Regions from separate parts of the Brevibacillus sp. HD3.3A genome, predicted to be linked through region 2. Evidence: riboswitches for the same ligand, from Rfam matches in the RefSeq annotation. Region 2 holds a riboswitch; the other holds the start of a gene.
What was found. A riboswitch is a leader RNA that binds a small molecule or an ion and turns the genes downstream of it on or off. The one in region 2 is predicted to bind glycine.

Region 1 (4,926 bases), 900 kb from region 2:
ATATTGCACGATCACAGCCGCTGTGTTTTCGTCAATCAGCGCTTCCAGAGCTTGTGTGTCGGTTACGCCATCGCTGTTGATGCCGACTTCAACCAGCTCTACACCTTGACCGTACGCGTATGTTTTCAGAACGCCGCGCGCTTCCGGATGCACAGCGCGGGAAACGATGACGCGCTTTTTGCCAGTGTGACCAGCCGCCATCATAGCCGCTTCGGCCAAGGAAGTCGCTCCGTCGTACATGGAGGAGTTCGCTACTTCCATTCCTGTCAGTTCACACACCATTGTCTGAAATTCAAAAATCGCTTGCAGCTCGCCTTGGCTGATTTCAGGCTGGTAAGGCGTATAAGCCGTGAAAAATTCTCCGCGGAGCAGCATGTGGTTGACTGTGCTTGGCGCATAGTGCTGATAAACGCCAGCACCCAAAAAGTTGACGTGTGTGCTGAAGTTGACGTTTTTGTTAGCCAGGCGAGTGAAGTATTTGACCAGATCAGGCTCGGACAGAGCTTCTGGAATGTTCAGCGCACCTTTGAAACGCACCTCTTCCGGAATGTCTGCAAACAGTTCTTCTACACTGGAAATGCCCAGAGTTTCGAGCATTTCGCGCTTGTCCTGATCAGTTTGGGGCAGGTAGCGGTATTTCACGAACGTTGTCCTCCTCAAATAGGATGTATTGTGGGCTTATGCTTGGTTATTTCGCACGTTTATAAAAAGGAGCGGCAACAACAACAGCTTTCAGTCGTTTTCCGCGAATTTCCACTTCAACCTCTGTGCCAATCGCCGTGTGCTCGCTTTTGACCAGGGCCAGACCAACGTTTTTCTTCAAGGTCGGGGATTGTGTCCCTGTGGTCACTTCTCCTACCAGCTCTTCTCCGACATAGACCGGATAGTGCGTGCGCGGAATGCCGCGATCGATCATCTCGATCCCTACCAGCTTGCGAGGCGCGCCGTTTTCTTTTTGCGCTTTCAACACCTCTTGGCCGATGAACGGCACTGCTTTATCTACCTTCACCGCGAAGCCGATACCCGCTTCGATCGGTGTAATGTCCTTGCTCAGTTCCTGACCGTACAGTGGCAGCTTGGCTTCAAAGCGCAGCGTGTCACGCGCCCCCAGTCCGCAAGCAACCAGACCGTCTTCTTTGCCTGCTTCAAGCAGGGCGTCCCACAGCTCTGCCGCACGATCCGCAGCCAGGTAAATCTCGAAGCCATCTTCGCCCGTGTAGCCTGTACGGGATACCAATGCCGGAATACCGCTAACCTCTACATCGCGCTCAAAACGGAAAAAGCCGATTTGGGACAGATCCGTTTGGGTCAGCTTTTGCAAAATCGATTCAGCCAAAGGCCCCTGGATCGCAATCTGCGCCGTTTGCGGCGAGATATTTTCGATCGTGACGCCCGGAATCAGGTGCTCCTGCAGCCATGCATAGTCTTTGTCAATATTGCCAGCGTTGATGACAAGCAGGTAATGGTCGTCTGCGTATTTGTAAACGAGCAAATCGTCGACCGTACCGCCGTCCGGGTAGCAAAGCACGCTGTATTGAGCTTGTCCCACTGCCAGCTTGGAAACGTCGTTGGTTGTCACGCGCTGCAAGTATTCGAGCGCGCTCTCGCCTTTTACGTCCACCTCTCCCATGTGGGATACATCAAACAAACCTGCTTTCGTGCGAACAGCTTCATGCTCCTGACCAATGCTGGAAAACTGTACAGGCAGCTCCCAACCGCCGAAGTCGATTGTTTTGGCGCCGTATTTTGCATAGGAATCAAACAGTGGCGTTCTTTTCAGATTGGACATGTGTGGCACCTCCTAAAGGCAGATAGTCGGCATTTTTCCCCATGAAAAAACAGAGGCGAAAAAACGGGTACACCAAAAGAAAGGTGCCCATTTCTCCTCCTCTGTCCTTGGTACCTGAGAGTTACCTTGCCAATCAAGCTCGGCGGGGATCACCGGGCTTGCAAGTTTCCCCTTTGGTGGCTCGACATGCGAGCTCTCTCCAGAGTTGCGTCCAGTAGAGGTTCTTTTGCCTGAGAGATTCACCGTTACCGGCTTGCTCCTTCGGCGCTGCAGTGGTTCACGCAGTCTCTCCCTGCTACTATCATTCGCGTTGGTTAGATGGTCATACATAAGTTTTTGCTATGATTTCCATACTAATGAACGAACTTCCTCTATATCCTACCATGAGAGTCGACAGTTGAAAATATGCAAATTAACAGTCAGATCAAGAAATACTTAACAAAGTGATGAACATTACCCATAATGTTAAGTTTTTTGTTAAAACGCATGAAAGTTATGGCAGAGCTGTGTAAAGGAGTAACGTATATGCCGAATGTTCCTGTTTCATTTGACACGAGCTGGATATCGCCGCTGACCGAGCGGCTGCACGAAGATGGTCCATGGGACAAGTGGGAGCTGTTCAAGCTGGCGCTGGAAGCAGAAGAAGCGATGGCGGTTCGCGAGTTCGATTCTTTGCAATGCCTGAACTACTTGCCGCTGCTCTCGCCTTTTCCCCATCAGCTCCAGACGGCGGAACGCGTGCTGAATGACATGCGCGGCCGCGCGATTCTCGCGGATGAAGTCGGATTGGGCAAGACCATCGAGGCAGGGTTGATCATGAAAGAATACATGGTCAGAGGCTTGGCGAAAAAAATTCTCGTCCTCGTTCCCGCCTCTCTCGTCATTCAGTGGACAAAAGAACTGCAACAAAAATTCGGCATTCCTGCCGTCGCGCAAAAAAAAGAGTACATGTGGCGTCAGCACGAAGTCGTCGTCGCCTCCATCGACACGGCCAAACGCGACCCGCATCGCCGCCATGTGCTTGATATCGACTACGACATGCTCATTATCGACGAAGCGCACAAGCTCAAAAACAAGCGAACCCGAAACTATCAATTCGTGAAGGAAATTCGCAAAAAATACTGTTTGCTGCTCACCGCCACCCCTATCCAGAACGAGATGGACGAGCTGTACAACCTGATCAATTTGCTCAAACCGGGGCATCTGGGCCACTCGACGTCGTTTTCCACCAATTACGTCGAGGGAAAGCGCCAATCGAAAAACAGCGAAAAATTGCGCGAAGAAATCGAAAAGGTCATGATTCGCAACAAGCGAAGCGACGGCGGCATCCAGTTCACCAGCCGCCGCGTGCAGTCGATTCCCATCGAGCTGACGCAGGAGGAGATGGAGCTGTACGAGGGCGTCACGCGCTTTGTCCACGATCAGTACAAGACGGGAACCGGGCTGTTCAATTCGCTCGCTCTCATCACGCTCCAGCGCGAGGTTTGCTCCAGCAAGGAAGCCTCCTTCATGACGCTGTACAACATGCATCAACGCACCAGCGAGGAGTCTTTGCTGCGGGCGCAAATACTGGAACTGGTGGAGATGATCAAGCGGATCGAAACGCATTCCAAGGCCGCCAAAACGGTCGAGCTGATTCAGCAGATCAACGACAAAGTGATCGTTTTCACCGAATATCGGGCCACGCAAAATTACTTGCAAAAATATTTGCATGACCACGGAATTACCTCTGTGCCGTTTCGCGGCGGCTTCAAGCGCAGCAAAAAAGACTGGATGACCGATCTGTTTCAAAACCGCGCACAAGTGCTGATCGCGACAGAAGCAGGCGGCGAAGGGATCAACCTGCAATTTTGCAATCAGGTGATCAACTACGACATGCCGTGGAACCCGATGCGTGTCGAACAGCGAATCGGCCGCGTTCACCGTCTCGGGCAAAAGCGGGATGTGCACATTTACAATCTGTCCACGGTCGGGACGATCGAAGAACATATTCTCAAACTGCTGTACGAAAAAATCGATCTGTTTGAAATGGTCATCGGCGAACTCGATGATATCGTCGAACGCCTCAACCTGAGTTCCTCGCTGGAAGAAAACTTGACGCAAATTATTATGGACTCCGCATCCACGCGCGAAATGGCTTTGAAGCTGGACAACATGGGGCACGCGATTCGCGCAAGCCGCCAGCCGCACGTCGCCCCTGCTCTCTCGGAAGCCGCCGAGCAGTAGTCTGGATGCCCCCAACTAGCCAACAAGAAAAGAGGTTCCCTGATGCAAGCCAACCAGGTCAGGCAATTCGTAGAGCGCTATCTCGCGACTTTTTCTGCTCACATCGTCGAATCCCACCCCGACTACTTGACGGTCAAGCTGCCTGTCGAGGTCGACAAAGATATCGGCAACCGGCCTTTTTACTGGAGCTGGGTCGACAAAATGAATCTGGCGTACCAGCCGCTCGTGCTCACCTTCGCCTTTCATCCCGACCGCATGCCGGATGGGCTGCGTGCCGAACACCTGCACCTCGGCGCCGGGCGCATGCAGCAAATTTTTGCCTCGGCGAAAAAGCACGGTCAATTCGTCTGCATGTACGAGCAAAATACCGCTTCGCTCCCCGCCACGGGCAAACGCCGTTCTACGCCGCTCGTTCCGTGGCTGGGCATCAATCTAAAAGTGTCGTTTCTGTGCGACAAGCGGCGCGATCTCATGCTCTACCTCGGGGTCAACCTGCACCAGCCGCGGGTCGTGCACGACTTTTCGACGTACTTGTTTCAGTTGCCGCTCTCCCCGGCCATCCCGGACTATTTCTATACGCTTGATCGGAAAATTTCCGTAGAGGATGCGCTCCAGATGGCTCGCCAGGAAGCCGAAGCGGTCATCGCCAAGGAAGACCAGGCGTGGGCTGCCGAGGCAAAAGCCCGCTTGGCGGAAGAACTGGACATTCTCGCCGCCTACTACGAAGAACTGGCGAAGCGGGAGCCGCAAGCAGAGCAGGCTGATGCGGACGACGAAGAAGCGGAAAAAGCCGAGGAGCCGCAAGCAGCGCAAGCCATCGTTCCCCTCCCGCAAACAGAAGCTCCTCCTGTCGCGGAGCCTGTTGTCGAAGCAACGCAAACCATTGACGAATACCGCTCATCTGGCGGACG
Region 2 (4,926 bases):
ATCTGTCAGCGTATGCCCTTTTTCAATCGCCAGGGCAACCTCGCCGATCAGATTGGACGCTTCCGGCCCGATAATCTGCGCTCCCAGCAGCAGCCCCGTCTCCTTGTCGCCCACGAGCTTCACGAAGCCTTCCCCGACGTTCAGAGACAGTGCCCGCCCATTCGCGGCATAAGGGAACTTGCCAACTGCCACCTCGTGTCCGCGCTCTTTGGCTTCCGACTCGGTCAGTCCCACACTGGCAATCTCCGGATCGGAGAACACGACAGCGGGAATCTTTTTGTCGGTGAGCTTGCTGTCTTTGCCAGCGATGGCTTCCGCCGCGATTTTGCCTTCGTACGACGCTTTGTGGGCAAGAGCCGGGCCTTCCACCAGATCGCCGATCGCATACAGGTGCGGAATGCTCGTTTGGCACTGTTGGTCGATCTGGATGAAGCCGCGCTCTGTCAGCTTGACAGCGAGCTTTTCCAATCCCAGCCCCTCGATGTTCGGCCGTCTGCCAACCGTAACGAGCACATAGTCAGCGGTCGCCTGACGCTCTTCGCCTTTTGCCGCATAGGTGACGCTGACCTGTTCGGCTGTTTGTTCCGCCCCTTTGGCCAGCGCTTCGGTGTGCACTTCCACGCCGAGCTTTTTCAGCTTCCTCGCCACCAGACGCGACAGTTCTTTTTCAAAGCCAGGCAAAATCGAGTCCGAGCCTTCCAAAATCGTCACCTTCGTGCCCAGCTTGGCAAATGTCTGCCCCAGCTCGATCCCGATATACCCGCCGCCAATGACCAGCAAGCTTTTCGGCAATTCTTCAAGCGCCAGCAGTTCTGTCGAGGAAAGAATGCGGCCCGCGAATGGAAAGGCTTTCAATTCGATCGGACGCGAGCCTGTCGCGAGAATCGCTTGCTGGAATTGCACCTGCGTGCAGTCGTCGCCATTTTTCACCTCAACCAGCTGCTCGCCGACAAGCCGCGCTTCCCCGCTGATTCTTTTGATCTTGTTGCCTTTGAGCAGCGAGCTTACGCCTCCGGTCAATTTGTCGACCACGCTGCGCTTCCATGCCTGAACCTTGGCGAAATCGACGCTCACTTCTGCTGCCTGCAAGCCGATGCTCGCGGATTGCGTCATCGCCTCGTATTGATGCGCCGCCGAGATCAGCGCCTTGGAAGGAATGCAGCCGCGGTTCAAACATACGCCGCCGACCGTGTCTTTTTCCACAATCGCGACCTGCTTGCCGAGCTGAGCCGCCCGGATCGCGGCTACGTAGCCCCCCGGCCCCGCTCCGATCACGAGGACATCCACCTGCTCTACTGTTCCGTTCGTTGTCATTTGTTCTCTCCACCTGTTTTTCTTTTTCTGTGTAAGGCGTCTCCCGCAGTTTTGCCCTGCAAGAAGATGCGCCTGCTTACAGTCGGCCAACTGCTGCTCGTGCTGTTCTGCCTGTTTCCGTTGTCAACCGCGACGAACAGCGAGCCGATCCGCAAAAGCTTCTTCCGGGCTGGACAAGGCGAAGCCCAGGGAAGGGTCGTAGTCCAGGGTAAGCACATCCCCGAGATGCCGTTTGGTCAACCGATCCATGCAGACCGGAATCCCGTTTTCGTACACGAGCGTGTCGTTTTTGCGCAGCTCATCTACTCCGAGCTGGACAAAAAATCCGCAACCGCAGTCGCCGGAGATCACCACGTCAATCCTGAGCGCGGTATCCTGCGGAAAATTCAGTTTTTTCAGCTCTGCTTGAGCCGCTTCCTTGATCGTAAGCTCCATTTTCGTGATCGCCTCCTCCTTTCCCATCGCGCCACCTTTCACTCGTATCCGTTTCGTTTGGCCGAAATGCAAGCGTCTGCGCCCGCTTTTGTGCAACTCGACGCGACGTTTCATTCAGCAAAAAAGGACAGAGGAAAGATAGAGTGACGAATACTCTACCTTTCCTCTGTCCTTTTTACCTGAGAGTTTAACTTCGGCAATCAATCGGTTCCGAAGTATTCCCCTTGGGTGGCTTGTGCAGCGCTCTCCAGAGGTGCGTCCGATTGTAGTATCTGGTACCTGAGAGATTAATCCCAAGGGTTTTATGGGACTTGCTCCTTCGGTGCTAAACGCGTCGTTTAGTCTCTCCTACAATCATCATCCGCCGCTATTCACTTGTTGGCTAACATTGACATTAGTAAATCACACTCCTTCTGCCGATGTCAATTCTGAAAAAAATTATTATTCAGGTAACCTTATTCGATTTGCGGCGGGCCGCCATGACGACTGGCATCGCGAACAGGCCAAAAGCGGTAACGCCTGCTTTTGGCCTGTTGATCCACCCTATTTTTTACTGTTGCGAAATCGCAGCCTCATCCATGTACACGTATTCCCACAAATGTCCGTCCAGATCGATAAAGCTCCAGCTGTACATGAAGCCGTGGTCTACCGGGTCTTTAGCCGGCTTGGCCCCTGCTTCGTGCGCTTTGTTTACGATCTCGTCGACTTGCTCCCGGCTCTCGGCTGACAGCGCCACGATGACCTCGGTGCTCTGGGCCGTATCCGTCACGGGCTTGTTCGTGAACGATTGGAAAAACTCCTCCACCAAGAGCATCGCGTAAATATTTTCGCCAATCACCAGGCAAGCGGCATTTTGATCCGTAAATTGCGGGTTGAACTCATAGCCCAGCGCTGTAAAAAAATCAATCGACTTGTTCAAATCTTTCACGGGCAAATTGACAAAAATTTGTTTTGATTGCAGTGCCATTGCGTATCCCTCTTTTCGATAAGTGTTGTGATTGATTAAATCGTACCATCTCTTGGGATACGATGCTTCTTATGGATTGCTAATTACGCCAACTGATTCGCCCCTCCTAAGAAACCTCCGCCGCAAAAACACTCAACTCGCGCACAACAGCCTCATCGACTTCCACGCCAAGCCCCGGACGATCTGCGAGCAGCAAGCGATCCTGCTCGTAGCGAAGCTGTCCGAAGTCGCGGGAGAACATGAGCGGCCCCACCATTTCGTTGGAAAAGATCATCCCTTTTGCCAAAGACAGATGCGCCCCGGCGGCGGTGGCCACGGCTGATTCGACCATCGAGCCAACCTGACATCCCATCCCCGCCATCTCTGCCTGCGCGACCAGCTTGAGCGCCGGATACAGGCCGCCGCACTTCATCAGCTTGATGTTGATCAAATCGGCTGCCTGGCGGACGATGACTTCCCGCATTTCTTTGTCGCCGTGCAAGCCTTCGTCGACCATGACCGGAATGAACGTTTTTTGGCGAACCTCTGCCAAACCGATCAGATCGTCCGCCAAAACAGGCTGCTCAATCCAGTCGAGCTGGCAGTCCTCTACTTGCTTCAACACGCGCATCGTTGTCGCCACATTGCGCCAGCCCTGGTTCGCGTCCACGCGCAGCTGGACGTCCGGGCCAATTGCCTCGCGGACGGCGCGAATCCGTTTGACATCGACAGCCGGATCGCCGCCGACCTTGATCTTGATGCTCGAATATCCGTCTTGCAAAGCTTGCGCCGCCTGGCGAGCCATTTCTTCCGGCGGCAAAATGCTCACAACATAAGGCACCGTCAAAAAGTCGTGCGCTTTTCCGCCAAGCAAATTGTAGACAGGCTGTCCCGCGGCTTTGCCCATGAGATCGTAGCAGGCGATATCGATGGCCGCTTTTGCAGATGGCGCGCAATAGACAGCCTGCTCCATGATTCGGTGAACTTTTTCAATATCAAACGGGTTAGCCCCGAGGACGAGCGGCGCAATGTCTTTCACCAGCATCTCGTACGTGCTGGAAAATGTCTCGCCCGTCACGTGCGGGTCGGGCATGCCTTCGCCGTAACCGACAAGCCCCGTGTCCGTCGTCATTTTGACAATGATGCTCGGAAGCTTGTGAAACGCATCGTAGGCCACGATAAACGGCCGCACCAAAGGCAGCTCGGTCGCAAATACTTCAATCGCAACAATTTTCAACAGGAAACCCTCCATTGCTCACACATTTTTCTTAAAACGGTCCATAGTGCATCCAATTGGCGATGATGACCGCTACCAGCCCAATCCCGAACTGCATCAAAATCAATGGCAAAATCCACTTCGCCCAACGAATCCACGGGATGCCCGCAAGCGCCAGCCCTGCCATGAAGTAACCCGAGGTCGGGAAAATAATGTTGCCGATTCCGTCTGCCAGCGAGAAAGACAGCACCGCCGTTTGCCGCGTCACTCCGACCAGATCAGCCAATGGCGCCATGATCGGCATGGTCAGCGCCGCTTGTCCGCTGCCCGAAGGTACGACGAAGTGAATCAACGCTTGCAAAATGTACATGCCAGCCGCGCTGAGCACAGGCGGAATTTCGTGCAGCATGCCTGACGCATGGAACAACAGCGTATCGATGACGTGTCCGTCGCCAAGCACGACCAGTGTCGCTCGCGACAACCCGATGATGAGAGCGCCCGTGAGCATCCCCGCCGCCCCTTTCATGAACGACTCGATCAACTGATCGGCAGACATGCGGGAAATGAGCGTAATTACGATGGCCAAAATGACGAACAAGGCAGAAATTTCGGTAATGTACCATTGGAATTGCAGGACGCCGTAAATCAAGGCGACGAAGTTAAGCAGGAAGCAGATCAGCACCCATTTGTGCGTTTGGGACAAAGGTTGGTCAGTTGTCGGTGCAGTCTGCTCAAACGCTGCGACCCCTTCGCCGTAAAATCCGAGCGAGCGATCTTTTTTCACCTTCATCGCGTAGCGGTAAATGAAGCCAACCGATACGGCATACATGATCACGAACAAGATGATCCGGTAGCCAATGCCCGAGAAAATCGGCAGCTGGGCGATTCCTTGGGCAATCCCCACTGTAAACGGATTCATGATCGCCGTCGTAAAACCGATCGAGGCTCCTACCAGGACAATCGCGGTTCCCGTGATGACATCAAAGCCGAGCGAGACAGCAAGCGGCACCAAAAT

Region 1: linked by a shared signal. The riboswitch ahead of gcvT (glycine cleavage system aminomethyltransferase GcvT) and the one ahead of HP435_RS07490 (iron-sulfur cluster biosynthesis family protein) in region 2 are both predicted to bind glycine.

Annotation. Positions count from the first base shown of each region.
Region 1 is NZ_CP085874.1:2,415,126-2,420,051, reverse strand. It holds gene gcvPA (aminomethyl-transferring glycine dehydrogenase subunit GcvPA) at 1-642, opposite strand, end outside; gene gcvT (glycine cleavage system aminomethyltransferase GcvT) at 689-1,789, opposite strand; glycine riboswitch at 1,998-2,094, opposite strand; gene HP435_RS11880 (DEAD/DEAH box helicase) at 2,315-4,015, shown strand; gene HP435_RS11875 (YqhG family protein) at 4,058-4,926, shown strand, end outside.
Region 2 is NZ_CP085874.1:1,516,879-1,521,804, reverse strand. It holds gene lpdA (dihydrolipoyl dehydrogenase) at 1-1,314, opposite strand, end outside; gene HP435_RS07490 (iron-sulfur cluster biosynthesis family protein) at 1,438-1,776, opposite strand; glycine riboswitch at 2,006-2,110, opposite strand; gene HP435_RS07485 (VOC family protein) at 2,300-2,716, opposite strand; gene HP435_RS07480 (mandelate racemase/muconate lactonizing enzyme family protein) at 2,823-3,932, opposite strand; gene HP435_RS07475 (YfcC family protein) at 3,964-4,926, opposite strand, start outside.